DNA from 2 places in the Kitasatospora sp. NPDC057940 genome. Region 1 is predicted to be linked to the other one. Evidence: riboswitches for the same ligand, from Rfam matches in the RefSeq annotation. Region 1 holds a riboswitch; the other holds the start of a gene.
What was found. Region 1 has a riboswitch for magnesium ahead of ACFVTF_RS11580 (NRAMP family divalent metal transporter). Riboswitches for the same ligand answer to the same signal wherever they lie in the genome.
Positions count from the first base shown of each region.

Region 2: another riboswitch for magnesium. It lies ahead of ACFVTF_RS37265 (NRAMP family divalent metal transporter); the one in region 1 lies ahead of ACFVTF_RS11580 (NRAMP family divalent metal transporter).

Region 1 is NZ_JBHVPH010000005.1:279,328-288,855, reverse strand. It holds gene ACFVTF_RS11585 (ABC transporter ATP-binding protein) at 1-644, opposite strand, end outside; M-box (ykoK) riboswitch at 782-958, shown strand; gene ACFVTF_RS11580 (NRAMP family divalent metal transporter) at 1,319-2,968, shown strand; gene ACFVTF_RS11575 (MgtC/SapB family protein) at 3,089-3,823, shown strand; gene ACFVTF_RS11570 (YoaK family protein) at 3,883-4,560, shown strand; gene ACFVTF_RS11565 (hypothetical protein) at 4,603-5,271, opposite strand; gene ACFVTF_RS11560 (PadR family transcriptional regulator) at 5,805-6,329, shown strand; gene ACFVTF_RS11555 (ABC transporter ATP-binding protein) at 6,326-7,030, shown strand; gene ACFVTF_RS11550 (FtsX-like permease family protein) at 7,027-9,267, shown strand; gene ACFVTF_RS11545 (NUDIX hydrolase) at 9,345-9,528, opposite strand, start outside.
Region 2 is NZ_JBHVPH010000049.1:22,718-32,245, forward strand. It holds gene ACFVTF_RS37235 (ABC transporter permease) at 1-119, opposite strand, end outside; gene ACFVTF_RS37240 (glyoxalase) at 408-773, opposite strand; gene ACFVTF_RS37245 (hypothetical protein) at 770-1,231, opposite strand; gene ACFVTF_RS37250 (winged helix-turn-helix domain-containing protein) at 1,303-1,710, opposite strand; gene ACFVTF_RS37255 (hypothetical protein) at 1,789-2,049, opposite strand; gene ACFVTF_RS37260 (hypothetical protein) at 2,124-2,396, opposite strand; gene ACFVTF_RS37265 (NRAMP family divalent metal transporter) at 2,492-4,141, opposite strand; M-box (ykoK) riboswitch at 4,470-4,647, opposite strand; gene ACFVTF_RS37270 (YhgE/Pip domain-containing protein) at 4,860-6,176, shown strand; gene ACFVTF_RS37275 (FdhF/YdeP family oxidoreductase) at 6,212-8,479, opposite strand; gene ACFVTF_RS37280 (GreA/GreB family elongation factor) at 8,557-9,027, opposite strand; gene ACFVTF_RS37285 (glyceraldehyde-3-phosphate dehydrogenase) at 9,325-9,528, shown strand, end outside.

The sequences.
Region 1 (9,528 bases):
GCGGCGGCGCCGGCGTCGCAGCGGGCGCGCAGCACGGCGAGCACGGCCTCGCCGGTGGCGGAGTCGAGGGCGCCGGTGGGCTCGTCGGCGAGGACGAGGCGGCGCTCGCCGATCAGCGCGCGGGCGATGGCGACGCGCTGCTGCTGGCCGCCGGACATGTCGTCGGGGAAGCGGTCGGCGAGTTCCCCGATGCCGAGTTCCTCCAGGGCGGCGAGCGCCTCGCGGCGGGCGGCGCGTCCGGAGACTCCGTCGAGTTCGCGGGGCAGCGAGATGTTCTCGGCGGCGGTGAGAGCGGGGATCAGGTTGTAGTCCTGGAAGACGTACCCGATGGAGCGCCGCCGGAGGTCGGCGAGCCGGCCGCGGCTGAGGCCGCCGAGGGCCACGCCCTCGACCAGGATCTCGCCCTCGCTGGGCGCGTCGAGTCCGCCGGCCAGGGTCAGCAGGGTGGACTTCCCGGAGCCGGACGGGCCCATGACGGCGACGAACTCGCCTGGGTGGACGGCCAGTTCGACGCCGCGCAGGGCGTGTACCTCGGCGGCGCCCCGCCCGTGCACCCGGGTGACGTTGGCCAGGTGCAGGACGGGTGCGGATCGGGTCGGATCGCTGTGGGACACACTTCCCCCTCGTGAGCTGTTGAGCTGCATATGTCGGTGAACTATATATGCCGGACGGGGGTGCACGTCGAGGGGTGGGTTTGGTCAAGCTTCTACAAAGCTGTCGAAGCTCGGTCGAAACGCCGCTATCCGGGTGAAGGGGAGGGTCTATGCTTGACGAGGTTTGAAAGGCACCTCGTTCGGTGAGGCGTCTTCACGGACACAGGCCACTGACCCGACGACGTCGAGAGACGCCCAGGTTCAGGACAGGTCTTCCCGAGTTAAGGGTTGACCCCAAGTGGCTTCCGGCCGGCCAGGCTGGACACGCCGTGGAGTGCCAAAGCTCTGACGAGTTGGGGTGTGCCGGTCCTGTGGGGTCGGTCCGCTCCTTGCCGTGTCGCGATGCGGTGCACAGACGGTGCACCCCCGACCGGGAGGAGGCGAGAGACATGGACTGCGATAGTCCGGGCCATAGTCGCCCCTACCCCCGCATGCTCTCGATCACCTCTGGCACGCGGTAACAACCTTCCCTGCGCGCGTTCACCTGACGCTGCGTCATGCGCTCAACCGCGCCCCGACGCACGACGTCTGACGCTCCGTCATGCCCTCACGGCCGCCGCCGCTCAGCGCCGCCGTGCGGTCCGGAGGCGTGCGCTCTCGCAGGGAGGATCGCTGCTGCGTGCCCCCTGTCGCCCCCTCAAGGAAGGGGGCAGGGAGGCCCTGCCATGACCAACGTGATGCTGGACCCGAAGGTCCCCACCACCACCCGCACCGCCGTGCTCGACGACGCCCACGTCGGCGACATCAAGGGTGCGCTCGGCACCATCCGGCTCGACGACACCACTCCGCGCCACGGCCTGTCCGCGCGGCTCAAGACCCTGCTCGCCATCGTGGGCCCCGGCCTGATCGTGATGGTCGGCGACAACGACGCGGGCGCCTTCTCCACCTACGGACAGGCCGGGCAGAACTACGGCACCCAGCTGCTGTGGACGCTGCTGATGCTCGTCCCGGTGCTGTACGTGAACCAGGAGATGGTGCTGCGCCTGGGCGCCGTCACCGGTGTCGGCCACGCCCGGCTGATCCTGGAGCGCTTCGGCAAGTTCTGGGGCGCGTTCAGCGTCATCGACCTGTTCCTGCTGAACGCGCTGACGCTGGTCACCGAGTTCATCGGCGTCACCCTGGCCGCCGGGTACCTCGGGCTGCCGAAGGTCGCCTCGGTGGTGCTGGCCGCGGTGATCATCATCGCCTCGGCGTTCACCGGCTCGTTCCAGCGCTTCGAGCGCGTCGCGGTCACACTGTGCGTGGGCTCGCTGCTGCTGGTGCCGATCTACTTCATGGTCCACCCCAAGACCTCGCAGATGGCGCACGACTTCGTGGTGCCCAGCATGCCGGGCGGCTCGGGCCAGCTGGCCGCCGTGATGCTGGTGATCGTCTCCATCGTGGGCACCACGGTGGCCCCGTGGCAGCTGTTCTTCCAGCAGTCGTACGTCATCGACAAGCGGATCACGCCGCGTTTCATGAAGTACGAGAAGGTCGACCTGTGGATCGGGATCGCCATCGTCATCATCGGCGCCGCCGCGATGATGGGCTTCACCGCCGCGGCCTTCGCCGGCACCGACGGCTTCGGCCAGTTCTCCGACGCGGCCGCCGTCGCCAAGGGGATCGAGGACAAGGCCGGACACCTGGCGGGCGTGCTGTTCGCCATCGCCCTGCTGGACGCCTCGATCATCGGCGCCTTCGCCGTCTCCCTCTCCACCGCCTACGCCATCGGCGACGTGTTCGGCATCAAGCACTCGCTGCACCGGGGCGTCAAGGGCGCCAAGGGCTTCTACGCGATCTACGCCGGCCTGGTCGCCGTCGCCGCCGTGATCACGCTGCTGTCCACCGGCTACACCCAGGGCCTGATGACGCAGTTCGTCCAGGTGCTGGCCGGTGTGCTGCTGCCCTCGGCGACGGTGTTCCTGCTGCTGCTCTGCAACGACAAGGCCGTGCTGGGGCCGTGGGTCAACGGGCCCAAGACCAACGCCTTCACCTCCGCCGTGGTCGGGGTCCTGGTGATGCTCTCGCTGATCCTGACCGCCGCCGTGGTCTGGCCCGACATCAGCTCGCAGGCGATCCTGTGGATCATGGCCGGCTGCGGCGTGGCCGGCGTCCTGGTCGCCGGGTACTTCTTCACCTTCGGCCGCACCGCCACCAAGGAGGACCCGATCGACCGCACCGGCCGCGAGGAGTGGCGGATGCCCCCGCTGGACACCCTCGGCAAGCCGGTCATGTCCACCGCCCGCAAGGTCGGTATGGGCGCCCTGCGCGCCTACCTGCTGGTCGCGATGGTGATGGTCATCATCAAGATCGTCCAGACCGCGCTCAACCACTGAGTCGCAGACCGCAGCCCGGACGGACGGGTGGTGGGCAGCGGCCCACCACCCGTCCGTCCGTCTCCCTGCTCTGCCCGCTCCTCCAGCTCTCCCCGCTCTCCCAGTGAAGGAGGTGCCGTCGTGCACACCCTGACCACCGTCGACTTCCTCGTCCGGCTCGCCACCGGGGTCGCCTGCGGCGCGCTCATCGGCGTCGAACGCCAGTGGCGGGCCCGGATGGCCGGCCTGCGCACCAACGCCCTGGTCGCCGCCGGCGCCACCCTGTTCGTGCTGTACAGCGAGGCCGTCGGCGACGCCGCCAGCCCCACCCGGGTCGCCTCCTACGTCGTCTCCGGCATCGGCTTCCTCGGCGGTGGCGTCATCCTGCGCGACGGTGCCGGCGTCCGCGGCCTCAACACCGCCGCCACGCTGTGGTGTTCGGCCGCCGTCGGGGTGCTCGCCGCCGCCGGGAAGCTCGAATTCGCCGCCCTCGGCACGCTCGGCGTCCTCGCCGTCCACCTGATCCTGCGCCCGGCCGGTCGGATGCTCGACCGCGCCCCGCAGTCCGGCAGCGACCCCGACTCCACCGTCCGCGCCACCGTCCACCTGGAGTGCGAGCGCAAGGCCGAGACCCACATCCGGGCCCTGCTGCTCCAGGCCCTGTCGGCCTCCGGCCTCGCCCCCACCGGCCTGCGCGCCCGCCGCACCGACAGCGGCGACGCCACCAGCCTGCGCGCCACCGTGGCCATCACCGGGCAGGTCGCCCCGGCCCTCGAACAGGTCGTCAGCCGGCTCTCCCTCGAACCCGGCGTCCGCGACCTGCACTGGCACCTCGACGACGAACCCGACGACCCGAGCCGCCCCGCGCTCGCCTAGAGGCCGGCCCGGGGGAGGTAGAACGGAGGCACCGTCACGAGGCCGACCAGGAGGTCCCGATGCTCACCCCCGATCCCAGGCACGGGCCGCTGGTGCCGATGCTGCTGGTGCTCACCGTCGTCACCGGACTGGTGGACGCGGTCAGCTACCTCCGGCTCGGCCACGTCTTCGTCGCCAACATGACCGGCAACGTGGTCTTCCTCGGCTTCGCCCTGGCCGGCGCCGCCGGACTCTCCGCCACCGCCTCGCTGAGCGCCCTCGCGGCCTTCGTGCTCGGCGCCCTGGCCGGGGGCCACCTCGCCCGACGCCTGCCCGACCACCGCGGGCGGCTGCTGACCACGGCGGTGGTCGGCCAGGTGGTGCTCGTCGCCGCGAGCACCGCCCTGGCCGCCGTGGCCGGCTACACCTCCGACCCGGCCCGCTACGGCCTCATCGGGCTGCTGGCCTTCGCCATGGGCGGCCAGAACGCGGTGGTCCGCTCCCTCAAGGTCCCCGACCTGACCACCACGGTGCTCACCATGACCATCACGGCCCTCGCCGCCGACCGCACCGGCCCCCGCCGTCTGGCCTCCGCCGTCTGGATGTTCGTCGGCGCCCTCGTCGGGGCCCTCCTCATCCGCCAGGGCGACGTCCCCGTCGCCCTGGCCCTCGCCCTGGCCCTCCTGGTCGCCGTCGCGGCCCTCACCCACCGGGCCGCCGGAGCCCGTCCCGCCCCGGACTGGACCCACCCGCTCTGACCCGGCGCCGCGTTCCTCCGCTCGCCGGCCCTCTCCCGTGGGTCAGTCGTCCTGGCGGTGCCCGGCGCGGCCGCTCCAGAGGGGTTCGAGGCGGGCCCAGCCCTGGGTCCAGGCCTCGTCGGCGCGGCGGTCGAGGACGTGCAGGCGAAGGCGCAGCGCGAGGGTGAGCAGGGCCAGGAGGGCGAGGAGGGCGCCGGCGCCGGTGCAGACGGCGGAGACGGCGACGGCGGCGCGGTTGGTCGGGGGCGAGGAGAGGGCGCCGGCGGGGTCGACCCAGACGGGGACGACGGTGCCGGTGACGGCGGTACGGGGGGCCTGGACGGTGCCGGTGTGCGGCTGGCCGTCGGGGTAGGTCCAGGCGGCCTCGGCGTCGACGCGGGTGCTGTAGCCGGCGCCGAAGCGCCCTCCGGCTCCGCTGCCGGCACCGGAGCCGCGGTCGGGGAGGGTGAGCACCACGGCGTCGACCTTGTGGAGGCGCAGGCGGTCGCTGTCGGCCTGGGGTGCGGTGGCGTGGTAGGCGAGCAGGGCGCTGCCGGTGGCGAAGGCGAGGGAGAGCAGGGCCCCGAGGGTGCTCAGCAGCCAGGCCCGGGCGCGGGCCCGGTCGACGGGCCGGACCAGCGGTTCGTGCCGGGCACCGAAGGCCCGCCGCAGCCGGCGGCCGGTTCGCGGCGGGCGCGACGAGGGCCGGGCGGGGCGGGGTGTGCTGGACACGTCGACGGCTCCTCAGGGGGGTTGGGGCGGCGCGCTGGTGGGGTCGCGGGGTTTCTTCACCCAATTTCCACCCGGTGGCCGCCCGCGCACAAGAGTCGTGCGGGCTCGTACCACCGGGACCTGCGGACGGCGCCGCCGCGCGCCGGTCGCGTTCCGGGTCGCGCCCGGGCACGCGGACGCCCGGCGCCCCTTCGCGCACCCGGGACGTTCGGCCCTCGGCAGCGGCCGGGCGGGCGGGCAGGCTGGGGTCCGGCCGCATCCTTCGTGCCAGGGGACGGCTTGGCCCGGTTGACCGTGGGGGTGCCGGGCCGTGGTGCGGTGCAGGGGGTGAGCGTGGGGCTGCCTCCTGCCCGCCCGCACCCGGCTGACGGTGTCTCCGCCGGGCTTCCGACCGCGTCCTGACCGGCTTCTGGCTCGCTTCTGGCTCGCCTCTGGCCGGTTCTCGCCCGGGTTCTGACGATGTTTCCGCAGGCAGGGACCGTATTCTCGCCAGCTATACACTCGGAGTATACGCGTGGGGTATGGTCTCGCCCATGAGTGTTCCTTTGACCCTGCTGGGGCTGCTGGAGCGAGAGCCGAGCCATGGCTACGACCTCAAGCGCGACTACGACTCCCTCTTCGGCCGCGGCAAGCCCCTCCCGTACGGACAGGTGTACGCGACCCTCGGCCGACTGGCCCGGGACGGCAAGGTGGTCGCGGGCGAGGCGGAGCCCGGCGACGGACCCGAACGCAAGCGCTACGTGATCACCGACGCGGGGGTGACGGAGTTCGAGACCTGGCTCCGGGATCCGGTCGCGCCCGAACCCAACCTGCAGAGCGTGCTGTTCACCAAGGTGGTACTGGCCCTGATGCTGGGCCGCGACGCCGAGGAGTACCTGGACACCCAGCGCGCCGCCCACCTGCGCCGGATGCGCGAACTCACCGAACTGCGCCGCACCGGCGCCCTGGTGGACGCCCTGCTCGCCGACCACGGCCTGTTCCACCTGGACGCCGACCTGCGCTGGATCGACCTCACCGCCGCCCGCCTGGACGCGCTGGCCGAGGCGGTGCGCTCATGACCGCCGTGATCGAGGCCCGCGACGTCACCCTGTCCTTCGGCGAAACCCCCGCCCTGCGCGGGGCGAGCCTGTCCGTCGAGGCCGGCGAGGTGCTCGCCGTCATGGGCCCGAGCGGCTCGGGGAAGTCGACGTTACTGCACTGCCTGGCCGGCATCCTGGTGCCCGACGCGGGCGAGGTGCTGTTCGACGGGCGGCGCCTGGACACCCTGAACGAGGCGGGGCGCAGCGCCCTGCGCCGCGACAAGTTCGGCTTCGTCTTCCAGTTCGGCCAGCTCGTCCCGGAGTTGACGGCGGAGGAGAACGTGGCGCTGCCGCTGCTGCTGAACGGCGTGCGCCGCGCGGAGGCGCTGGCGCAGGCCCGGCCGTGGTTCTCCCGGCTCGGCCTGGACGGCATGGAGCGGCGCCGCTCCGGCGAACTGTCGGGTGGTCAGGCGCAGCGCGTGGCGCTGGCCCGGGGCCTGGTGGCCCGGCCGCAGGTGCTGTTCGCCGACGAGCCGACCGGCGCGCTGGACTCGCTGACCGGCGAGCAGGTGATGGAACTGATGGTCGGCTCGGCCCGGGAGCAGGGCACCACCGTCATCCTGGTCACCCACGAGCCGCGGGTGGCCGCCTACGCCGACCGCGAGGCGATCGTCCGCGACGGCCAGGCCCGAACGCTCTCCGCCGGTGCCGGTGCCGGAGCCGGGTCGGTGGCCCCGTGATCCGGTTCTCGCTCCGGCTGGCGGTCAGCGGCGGCCGGGAGGCGGTCGCCCGACTGCTGATGATCGCGGCGGCGGTGGCGATCGGGGTCGGGCTGCTGCTGTCCACGCTCGCCAGCATGAACGCGATCGACCGCGCCAACCAGCGCCAGGTCTGGCTCGACTCCGGGGCCCGGAGCCGGACCGAGAGCGCGCAGGTCGACCCGCTGTGGTGGCGGCCCCACAACGACTACTACGACGGCTCGGAGATCCGCGAGATCGACGTCGCCGCGACCGGGCCGACCTCGCCCGTCCCGCCGGGGCTCGACCGGCTGCCGGCCCCCGGCGAGTACTACGCCTCCCCGGCGCTGGCCGCGCTGCTGCGCACCGTCCCGGCCGTCGAGCTCGGCGACCGCTTCCCGGGCCGGATGGCCGGCACCCTGAACGACTCGGCGATGCCCTCCCCGGACACGCTGGCCGTGGTCGTCGGCCGGACGGTCGGCGAGGTCGAGGCCGCGCCCCGGGCCGTCGCCGTGACCACCATCGCCACCACCCGGCCCGAGTGCGGGAACGGCGACTGCCTGAGCCGGGGCATCCGGGGTGACGCGATGACGCTCATCCTGTCGGTGGTGGGCGGTGCGATGATCTTCCCGGTACTGATCTTCATCGGCACCGCGACCCGCCTGTCCGCCGCCACCCGGGAGCAGCGGTTCGCCGCGATGCGGCTGGTCGGTGCCACCCCGCGGCAGATCTCGGTGATCACCGCGGTCGAGTCCACCGTCGCCGCGGTGGCCGGTACGGCCGCCGGCTTCGGCCTCTACCTGGCGCTGCGCCCGCTGGTGGCCGACGTGCCCTTCACCGGCGGCCGCTTCCACCTCGACGACGTGCGCCTGACCGGCCTCCAGGTGCTGGGCACCGTCCTGGCCGTGCCGCTGGCCTCGGCGGTGGCGGCCCGGTTCGCGCTGCGCCGGGTCACCGTCTCCCCGCTGGGCGTCAGCCGTCGGGTCACCCCGCGGCCGCCCCGGGCCTGGCGGCTGGTCCCGCTGCTGGCCGGGCTCGCGGAGCTGGCGTACTTCCTCGGCCGCCGCCCGGCCACCGGGAACGGACAGGCGGCGGCCTACCTGCCCGGGTTCCTGCTGGTGATGCTCGGCCTGGTGATCGCCGGGCCGTGGCTGACCATGGCCGCCGCCCGTACGGTCGCCCGCCGCACCAGCCGTCCGGCCACACTGATCGCGGTGCGCCGGCTCGCGGACGACCCGAAGGCCGGGTTCCGCGCGGTCAGCGGCCTGATCCTGGCGCTGTTCGTCACCACGTCGACGGTCTGCGTCATCGGCACGATCAACGCCAACCGCGGCTCGCTGGACGGCGACCAGCCGTCCCGCGCGGCCGTGGTGCAGGGCGTCTACCGGGCCGGCGAGCAACTGGCGGACGCGGTGCCGGAGCAGGTCCTGGCGCAGGCGCGGGCCGTGCCGGGCCTCCAGGGTCTCGCGGTGCTCCACACCAATCCGGCCGGCCTCGGCAGGATCCCGGCGGGCCCCCGCCCGGGCGCCCCGCTCCTCACCCCCGGCCTGGTGTCCTGCGCGGACCTCGCCGAGGTCCCGGTGGTCGGCCACTGCGCGGCCGGGGCGGTCGTGGCGGCCGTCCCGTCGCGCGAGTTCCTCAACCTCACCTCGCGCCCGGACGCCGAGTGGCCCGCCGCCCCGGTCTCCGCGGAGGAGGTCGCGAAGCTCCCGGTCCAGCTGCTCTACGCCACGACCGACGGATCGACGGCGGCGAAGGAGCAGGTCCGGACGGTGTTCACCGCGGCGTGGCCCGACCACGACGCCCACACGGTCGGCGACTGGGCCACCGAAGGCCAGCAACGGCTCGCCGGCTGGCGGCAGTTGGCGAACGTGGTGCTGCTGACCACGCTCCCGATCGCCGGGTGCAGCCTCGCGGTCAGCGTGGTGGCCGGACTCTCCGACCGCAGACGGCCGTTCGCGATGCTGCGGCTCACCGGCTCGCCGCTGCGCCTGCTCCAGCGGGTGATCGCGCTGGAGAGCGTGCTGCCGCTGCTGTCGGTGGCGGTGATCTCGATCGGCGCGGCCCTCGCCGCCTCGGCCCTGTTCCTCAGCTCCCAGATGGGCTACCACCTGGTGTCGCCGGGCGCGGTGTACTTCGGCTTCGTCGTCCTCGGTGTGGTGGCCTCGGTCGGGATCATCGCCTCGACGCTGCCGCTGCTGAAGCGGATCACCGGCCCCGAGGCCGCCCGCAACGGCTGACGGCCCGTCGCCGTTCGGCACGGGCCGCCCGGGGGGCTCTCTCGGCGTCCGGGCGCCGCCGGCGTACCCCGTCGCCCTCAGCGGGTGACGGGGTACCCGGTCGTTCCGGCCCGGACCACCGAGGGCCGTTCCGGCAGCCAGCTGCCGAGGACCAGCGAGGACGGGTAGAACATCGGCTCCGGCAGCGCGTCCACCGCGACGCGCTCCCAGCCGCCGCAGGCGTGCGGCTCGGTGACGACCGCCTCGGCCAGGCTCGGCGGC
Region 2 (9,528 bases), on a different contig from region 1:
AGCACCAGGACGGCGGCCGCGACGAGCGCGTCCACCCAGGTCATCCGGGCCAGGCGGGCGGCCGTCCGGGACGGCAGTGAGCCCCGGGCGGTGCCCGGGGCCGGCTTCGGCAGGGTCATGGGGTGCACCTCCGGCGCGCACCCGGGGCCCCGGGGTCGGGAGAGGTGCGTGCGACGTCAGCGGGATCGGGACGAACGCCGCGTCCCCCCGGGCCGTCGCGTCAGGCGCGGGGGCGGGCGTGGGGGAGGCGGCCGGTACGGCGGCGCGTACTGGGAGGGTCTTCGCCCATGGCCGCCTCCTCCGGTGGTGTCGTCTGGTGTCGTCCCGGCCCGTCCTGCGGGCCCCGGGCAGTCTGCTCCTTCGGTACGTCCGCAGGCAAATGGATCCTGGTCCCGCCGCGCACCGGCTCAGGCGGTCTCGACGAACTCCAGCAGGTTGCCGACGGGGTCGGTGGTGTAGAAGCGGCGCCCGGGCGGCAGACTGTCGTCCCAGACCACCAGCGCGCCGAGCTCGGACAGCCGCGAGGCGAAGTCGTCGATCTCGGAGACCGCGATCCCGGGGTGGGCCTTGGTGCTGGGGCGGAAGCGCTCCTCGATGCCGAGGTAGAGCCGGACCCGGCCGCCGTCGGCGGCGAACCAGCAGCCGCCACGCTCGGTCAGCGGCCTGGGCTTGGGGATCTCGGCCATCTGCAGGACGTCGCCGTAGAAGGCCCGCAGCAGGGCCTCGCTGCCGGGGGGTGCGGAGAGCTGGACGTGGTCGAGGGCCGTGATCACTGCGGCCTCCTGTCGGGAGCGGTGTGGTGCCGGGCCGCGGTGACCAGCAGCCGGGCGGTCGGGGTGGACAGGTCGAGGTGGTGGGCGATCCACTGGGGGTCGTGCCCGTGGGTGGCGAACACCCAGGCGGTGTAGAGCCGGTTCAGGCCCGGGGCGCCGGGCGACAGCAGCAGCGGTCGGACCTGCTCCATCGGGAACCCGTCCAGGGAGCGCGCGCTGAACCACTGGGTGTCGTCCTCGTCGGGGGCGGCGGGTCGGGCGGTGCCGCGCCCGCTGCGGGCGAGCAGCAGGGCGAGGAGCAGCCCGGCCGCCGAGGCGCCGATGAGCACGCCGGAGAGGAAGAGCCGCAGCCGCCCCGGGGCGACGCCGACGGCGATCCCCTGGAGGGTGAGGAGGAGCAGGACGCCGCACAGCGCCGTCCCTCTGCTGGTCCAGGGGAACAGGGCGGTTCTGGTCACGACGGTGTCCTCCTTCGGTGGGGTGGCGGCCGGCGGGTGATCGGGCCTCGGGCGGTGCGATCGGTCGGCGGTCAGGCGACGCGGGTCAGGCGGGGGTCGTACTTGTAGCCGATCTGGCGGACGGTGGCGATCGCCTCCCGGTGGCCGGGGCCGAGCTTGCGGCGGATCCGGGCTATGTGGGTGGCGATGGTGCGGGTGTCGCCGGTGTCCGGCCGGCCCCAGACCGTCTCCATCAGCTGGCGGCGGGAGTGGACCCGCAGCGGGTTGTCGACCAGGTGCGCGAGCAGCTCGAACTCCAGGTAGGGGAGCGTCAGTTGCTGCCCGTCGACGGTGACGGTGCGCTGTTCGGGGTCCACCACCAGACCGGTGTCCGGGTCGACGGCGGGCCGGGGGTCCGGTGCGGGGCGCGGCCGCCGGGGCGGGGCGGCGGCGGTGTGGTCCGAGAAGATGGCTTCGAGCCTGGGGTAGCGCACGGCCATGGCGGATGCTCCTTCGGCGGGTCGGTGCGGGGTCGGTGCGAAGTCGGTGCGGATCCGTACGAATCGGTACGGGCCCGTTCAGCGGGCGGGGTGCCAGGGGTGCCAGGAGGCTTCCAGCCGGGCGGTGCCGTCCGGGGCCGTGACCGTCCGCCAGCTGGCCCGCAGCCGGGCGGGCCGGTCGGCGGAGGCGGCGGCCGGGGCCTGGGCCGTGACGGCGTGCAGGACGGTGCTGTCCAGCGGGCTCTCCGCCAGGCGTCGGCCCACGGCGGCGAGCGCGGCGCGCAGGCGGCCGCGGCCGGCGGACGGAAGGGAGGGGTGGAACGCGGCGACGATGGACATGGCAGGTCACCTCCGTGACGGGGCGGCGGGTGGAAGGGGCGCGCGAGGGCGCGGGTGGTGCGGTCGGCGGGGCGTCAGCCGTGCGGCCGGTGGCGGGCGGCGGCGCGGCTGAGGCGGCGCGCGGCGGCCGGCGGGAGGTCCGCGAAGTCGGCGAGCCAGTCCGGGCGGTGGCCCTGGCGGGCCAGCAGGTAGGCCAGGTGCACGCGCGGCTCGTACGCGGAGGCCCGGGTGTTGGGCGTGCCGGAGTGCGGGCAGGCGCCGGGGTCGTCGAGGCGGTAGTCCCTCTCGACGCCGTCGTGCAGGGCGAGGCGGACGCGCGGGCAGTGGTGGTGAAGGGCGGTGCGCATGGCCGTACTTCCTTCCTTCCCCGGGTGCGGGGCGGTCGAGGTTTCCGGGTCGGGGCCGGGGCGGCGGTACGGTCGGGCGCCGCCCCGGCGGCGGCTCAGTGGGCGAGCGCGGTCTGGACGATCTTGATGATGACCATCACCATCGCGACCAGCAGGTAGGCGCGCAGGGCGCCCATGCCGACCTTGCGGGCGGTGGACATGACCGGCTTGCCGAGGGTGTCCAGCGGGGGCATCCGCCACTCCTCGCGGCCGGTGCGGTCGATCGGGTCCTCCTTGGTGGCGGTGCGGCCGAAGGTGAAGAAGTACCCGGCGACCAGGACGCCGGCCACGCCGCAGCCGGCCATGATCCACAGGATCGCCTGCGAGCTGATGTCCGGCCAGACCACGGCGGCGGTCAGGATCAGCGACAGCATCACCAGGACCCCGACCACGGCGGAGGTGAAGGCGTTGGTCTTGGGCCCGTTGACCCACGGCCCCAGCACGGCCTTGTCGTTGCAGAGCAGCAGCAGGAACACCGTCGCCGAGGGCAGCAGCACACCGGCCAGCACCTGGACGAACTGCGTCATCAGGCCCTGGGTGTAGTCGGTGGACAGCAGCGTGATCGCGGCCGCCGCGACCACCAGGCCGGCGTAGATCGCGTAGAAGCCCTTGGCGCCCTTGACGCCCCGGTGCAGCGAGTGCTTGATGCCGAACACGTCGCCGATGGCGTAGGCGGTGGACAGCGACACCGCGAAGGCGCCGATGATCGAGGCGTCCAGCAGCGCGATGGCGAACAGCACGCCCACCACGTGTCCGGCCTTGTCCTCAAGGCCCTTGGCGACGGCGCCCGCGTCGGAGAACTGGCCGAAGCCGTCGGTGCCGGCGAAGGCCGCGGCGGTGAAGCCCATCATCGCGGCGGCGCCGATGATGACGATGGCGATCCCGATCCACAGGTCGACCTTCTCGTACTTCATGAAACGCGGCGTGATCCGCTTGTCGATGACGTACGACTGCTGGAAGAACAGCTGCCACGGGGCCACCGTGGTGCCCACGATGGAGACGATCACCAGCATCACGGCCGCCAGCTGGCCCGAGCCGCCCGGCATGCTCGGCACCACGAAGTCGTGCGCCATCTGCGAGGTCTTGGGGTGGACCATGAAGTAGATCGGCACCAGCAGCAGCGAGCCCACGCACAGCGTGACCGCGACGCGCTCGAAGCGCTGGAACGAGCCGGTGAACGCCGAGGCGATGATGATCACCGCGGCCAGCACCACCGAGGCGACCTTCGGCAGCCCGAGGTACCCGGCGGCCAGGGTGACGCCGATGAACTCGGTGACCAGCGTCAGCGCGTTCAGCAGGAACAGGTCGATGACGCTGAACGCGCCCCAGAACTTGCCGAAGCGCTCCAGGATCAGCCGGGCGTGGCCGACACCGGTGACGGCGCCCAGGCGCAGCACCATCTCCTGGTTCACGTACAGCACCGGGACGAGCATCAGCAGCGTCCACAGCAGCTGGGTGCCGTAGTTCTGCCCCGCCTGTCCGTAGGTGGAGAAGGCGCCCGCGTCGTTGTCGCCGACCATCACGATCAGGCCGGGGCCCACGATGGCGAGCAGGGTCTTGAGTCTTGCGGACAGGCCGTGGCGTGGTGTGGTGTCGTCGAGCCGGATGGTGCCGAGCGCACCCTTGATGTCGCCGACGTGGGCGTCGTCCAGTACCGCTGAACGCGGGGCGGGGACCTTGGAGTTGAGCGTGGCGTTGGTGGTCATGACGATCCTCCCGTGGGCCCCGGGGCAGGCGGGGCGATCGGGGGCGCACGGCGGCGATCCCCCTGCGGACGGGCGCGGCGCATCGCCACCCGGTGGTGCGGGCCCGTTCGGGCACGGCGAAGCCGGGTGGTCGAGGTGATGAACCGTCAGAGATGTTCGCAGGGAGGGTCGTTACCGCGTGCCGGGAGTGTGCGAGGACAAGCGGGGGTAGGGGCAACTGTGGCCCGGACTACTGCAATCCATGTCTCTCGCCTCCTCCCGGTCGACGCACCCCGTGGTGCGTGTGATCGACGCGGCAAGGAGTTCGCCGGCGCGCGAAGCGACCGCCGGCTCACCCCAACTCGTCAGAGCTTTGGCACTCCACGGCGTGTCCAGCCCGGTCGGGCCGGAAGCCACTTCGGATCAACCCTTAGGTCGGGAAGATCTGTCCTAACCCTGGGCGTCTCTCGACGTCGTCGGATCAGTGGCCTGTGTCCGTGAAGAAGCCTCACCGAACGAGGTGCCTTCTTCAAACCTCCAGAAGCATAGACCGCGCGGAGGCCGATACTTGCGTACTTGGTAGAACCTTTACCTTCTGTCTCCGGTCGTCCCGGCCGAGGCGAGCCGGGGTACGGCGGGGCGGATCGGGTGACGTGGGGTTTTGCCGCCGGGCCGCCACGGAACGACTTCCCACCGCATCGGCAGCAGCACCAGGTTGCGCCCGAATCCGAGGGGTGGCATGGCGTCCGCAGGCTCCCAGGACGGTCCCCGGCAGGCGCGGGCCCTCGTGCTCGCCCGCCACGCGAAGCTGTGGCTCGTTCCGAGCATTTTGTGCGGCCTGCTGGCCGTGGTGCTCTCGCTGCTCTACATGGGCGGCATCCTCAATCCGAAAGGGCACCTGCACCGGCTCCCGATCGCCCTGGTGAACGCGGATCAGGGCCCGCCGCCGCCGGGCCGGACGGAGACCCTGGGCGCGCGGCTCAGCCGGGAGATCGTCGCCGGGACGCCCGGCAGCACCGTCGACTGGCGCCAGGTCGACCAGGCCGAGGCGATGGACCAGCTCTCCACCGGGAAGGTCTACGGCGCGCTGCTCGTCCCGCAGGCGTTCACCGCCGACGTGGCGGCACTGACCACCGGCCGGGCCACCGAACGGCCCACCCTGACGGTGCTGACCAACCCCGGCCTCGGCAGCCTCGGCTCCTCACTGGCCTCCCAGATCACCCAGTCCGCCGCCCACCAGGCCTCGCTGGCACTCGGCAAGGAGCTGACCGCCGCCGTGCCGCCCACCGCCTCCGGTCCCGGGTCCGGTTCGGGCACGGGCACCAGCGCCACCGCGCGGCTGCTGCTCGCCGACCCGCTCGCCGTCACCACCCGGGTCGGCCACCCGATCGGCACCCACAGCGGGCTCGGCCTGAGCGCCTTCTACTACACCCTGCTGGCCGTGCTGACCGGCTTCATCGGCGGCAACATCATCCACAACGGCGTCGACACCGCGCTCGGCTACAGCGACAGCGAGCTCGGCCCCTGGCACACCCGGCGCCCGACCGTCCCGATCACCCGCACCCAGACCCTGTTGCTGAAGATGGTCATGACGGCCGGCATCATGCTGCTCACCACCACCCTGGTGATGCTCTGCTCGGTCACCGTGCTCGGCATGGACGCCCCGCACCAGGGGCTGCTCTGGGTCTTCGCCTACTGCGCCAGCCTCGCCGTCGGCCTCGGGGTGCAGGCGATCAACGCGGCGTTCGGCGGGATCGGGCAGCTGGTGTCCATGTTCGTCTTCATCGCGCTGGCGCTGCCCTCCTCGGGGGCGACCATCCCGCTCCAGGCGGTGCCCGGCTTCTACCGCTTCCTCAGCCTCTTCGAGCCGATGCGCCAGCTCAGCGACGGCATCCGGGCGATCCTGTTCTTCGACGCCCGGGCGGACGCGGGCCTGGCCCGGGGCTGGACCATGATCGCGGTCGGCGTGCTGCTCGCCCTGGCCTTCGGCTTCGGGATGACCCGGTACTACGACCGCAAGGGCCTGCACCGCTGGACGCCGCAGCCGTCGGAGTAGGCGTAGGCGTTCGGAGCGGGCGCCGTCCCCGGCTCCTACGCCTTGGTGACGGTGACCTTGAGGTGCTTCATGATCGGCTGGTCGCTCTGGGTGCTGTGGTCGCCGATCGCGCACAGCACGTTCATCTCGGGCATGTAGCCCGCCGCGCAGCCGCGCGGGATGTCGTACGGGATCGCGAGGTAGCCGTTCAGGGTGCGGGTGCTGCCGTCCTTCGCGGTGCTGGTGATGTCGACCGGGTCGAGCTCGGCGATGCCGCGCTCGCGCATGTCGTCGGCGTTCAGGAAGACCAGCGTGCGCAGGTTCCGCACGCCCCGGTAGCGGTCGTTGTCGGAGTAGATCGTGGTGTTCCACTGGTCGTGGGAGCGCATGGTGCCCAGCGCCAGGGTGCCCGGGGCGGGGACGACGTCGGGCAGCGGGGCGGTGGAGAACTCGGCCCGCCCGGAGGGGGTGAGGAAGACCAGCTCGCGGGCCGGCTGCTTGATCCGGAACCCGAGGGGCAGCCGCACCCGGCGGTTGAAGTCCTCGAAGCCGTCCAGGGCCCGGGACATGGTGTCGCGGATGCGGTCGTAGTCCTCGACGTACCACTCCCACGGTGTCCCGCTGTCCGGCAGCGCCGCGCGGGCCATCCCGGCGACGATGGCGGGCTCGGACAGCAGGTGCGGGGAGGCCGGGCGCTTCATGCCGACGGACAGGTGCACCATGCTCATCGAGTCCTCGACCGAGGTGCTCTGCACCCCGCCGCGCTGGTGGTCCTTCTCGGTGCGGCCCAGGCACGGCAGGATCAGCGCCCGGCGGCCGTGCACCAGGTGGCTGCGGTTCAGCTTGGTGCTCACCTGGACGGTCAACTCGCAGCCGCGCAAAGCCTCGTGGGTGTAGGGCGTGTCGGGCGCGGCGAGCGCGAAGTTGCCGCCCATGGCGACGAAGACCGTCACCTCGCCGCGCCGCATCGCCTCGATGGCGGAGACGGTGTCCAGGCCGTGCGCGCGCGGCGGGTCGATCCCGCAGGCCTCGGCGAGGCGGTCCAGGAACTCGGGTGAGGGGCGGTGGTCGATGCCGCAGGTGCGGTTGCCCTGGACGTTGCTGTGCCCGCGCACCGGCGACGGGCCGGCGCCCTCGCGGCCCAGGTTGCCGCGCAGCAGCAGGAGGTTGACGATCTCCCGCACGGTGTCCACGCCGTGCTCGTGCTGGGTGACGCCCAGGCACCAGCTGACGATGGAGCGGTCGGCGTCGCGGTAGACCCGGGCGGCCTTGAGGACCTCGGCCCGGTCGAGCCCGCTCTGCCGCTCGATCTCCTCCCAGGGGGTGTCCCCGCACAGCGCGCGGTAGGCCTCGAACCCGGTGGTGTGGCGCTCGATGAACTGCCGGTCCAGGGCCCGGGGGTCGGACATGGCCTGCTCCAGGATCGCCTTGGCCATGCCGCGCACCAGTGCCATGTCGCCGCCGATGCGCGGCTGGAGGTTCAGCGTGCTGGTCTTCGTGGACTTGAACAGCGCCATGTCCACGAACTCGTGCGGGACGATGGTGCGGGTCGCGGCCGCCTCGATCAGCGGGTTGATGTGCACGATCTGCGCGCCGCGGCGGTGCGCGTCGGCGAGGGCGGTGAGCATCCGGGGCGCGTTGGAGGCCGCGTTGACGCCCATGATGAACAGCGCGTCGGTGACCTCCCAGTCCTTGAGGTCGACCGTGCCCTTCCCGGTGCCCAGCGAGGCCTGGAGGGCGCGTCCGCTGGCCTCGTGGCACATGTTGGAGCAGTCCGGCAGGTTGTTGGTGCCCAGTTCGCGGGCCATCAGCTGGTAGAGGAAGGTGGCCTCGTTGCCGAGCCGGCCGGAGGTGTAGAAGGCGGCCCGGTTCGGGTCGTCCAGCTCGCGCAGGGTGCGGCCGACCAGCTCGAAGGCGTCCTTCCAGCTGATCGGGACGTAGTGGTCCGAGCCGGCGTCGTACACCATCGGCTCGGTGAGGCGGCCCTGGTCCTCCAGCGCGAAGTCGCTCCACCCGGACAGCTCGGTCACCGAGTGGGCGGCGAAGAACTCGCGGCCGACCCGCTTGCAGGTCATCTCCCAGGTGACGTGCTTGATGCCGTTCTCGCAGATGTCCAGGTGCAGGCCCTTGGTGTCGTCCGGCCAGGCACACCCCGGGCAGTCGAAGCCGCCGCTCTCGTGGTTCATCCGCATGATCGCCCGGGGCCCGTCCACGTACGCGCCCTCCTTCACCAGGAAGCGCGTCACGCTCTTCGCGGCACCCCAGCCGGCGGCCGGGTGGTGGTACGGCGCGAACTGCGGCGGCCCGACGGGGTCGGGGCCCACGGCCGGCTCGTCCCGGGCGGGGTTCTGCCGGGCCGGGCTCTGCTGGGCCGGGCTCTGCTGGGGGTCCTCGGGGGAGCTCACGAAGCCCGCCGTTCGCCGACCGACAGCACGACCGCGCTCGCCGCGCCGTTCGGCGCCTCGTAGTTCACGGTCTCCCCGGCGTGCCGCCCGAGCAGCGCCCGCCCGAGCGGGCTGTCGGCGGTCACCAGGGTCTCCTCCCGCACCTCGGCGAGCTCCGCCACCTCGACGGTCTCCTCCACCCCGTCCGCGAACCGCACGGTGACGGTGGAGCCCACCCCCACCACCTCCGTGGACGGCGGCCCGGCGGCGGCCCCCTCGCGGACCCGGGCCTCCAGCACGGCGATCCGCTCGTCCAGCCGGGCGACGTCGTCGGCCCGCTGCAACTCGTCCGCCGCGTCCGCCCGGTCGCCGACGTCCTCCCCGCGCAGCGTCCCCACCACTTTCGCCCGCTCGCCGCGCAGCTCGGCCAACTCCTCCTGCACGGCGCGCAGCGCCTCGGCACTGATGGGCTCGGGACCGTCTGTCATGGCTGCTCCCGGGTCGTTCGCGGAACGCTCAAGCACGGGTCGCTTCCATTACCCCACCACCCCGCACCCCCGGCAAATCCGCCACGGCCGGGGCCTCCGCGCCCGGCCCCGGGGGTGGCGGTGATCACCTTCGCGATGGGCGGGCGGCGGGGCGGTGGGCCCCGGTCGGGACGAAGCCGCAGGTCCGGGCGGTGCGGGCGGGGCGCGGTCGGGCGGGCGGGGGGAGGGACCGGCCGAAGGGGCGGGGGCGGGCGAAGCTACCATGTGCGCAACACCCTCAGCTCGAAAGATGGACTTGTGACTGTCAACGACGACGTGTTCACGGACTGGAAGAACCGCGAGGAGATCGCGGAGTCGATGATCCCGATCATCGGGCGACTGCACCGCGAGCGGGACGTGACCGTCCTGCTGCACAGCAGGTCCCTGGTGAACAAGTCGGTGGTCAGCATCCTGAAGACGCACCGCTTCGCCCGCCAGATAGCCGGCGCCGAGCTCTCGGTC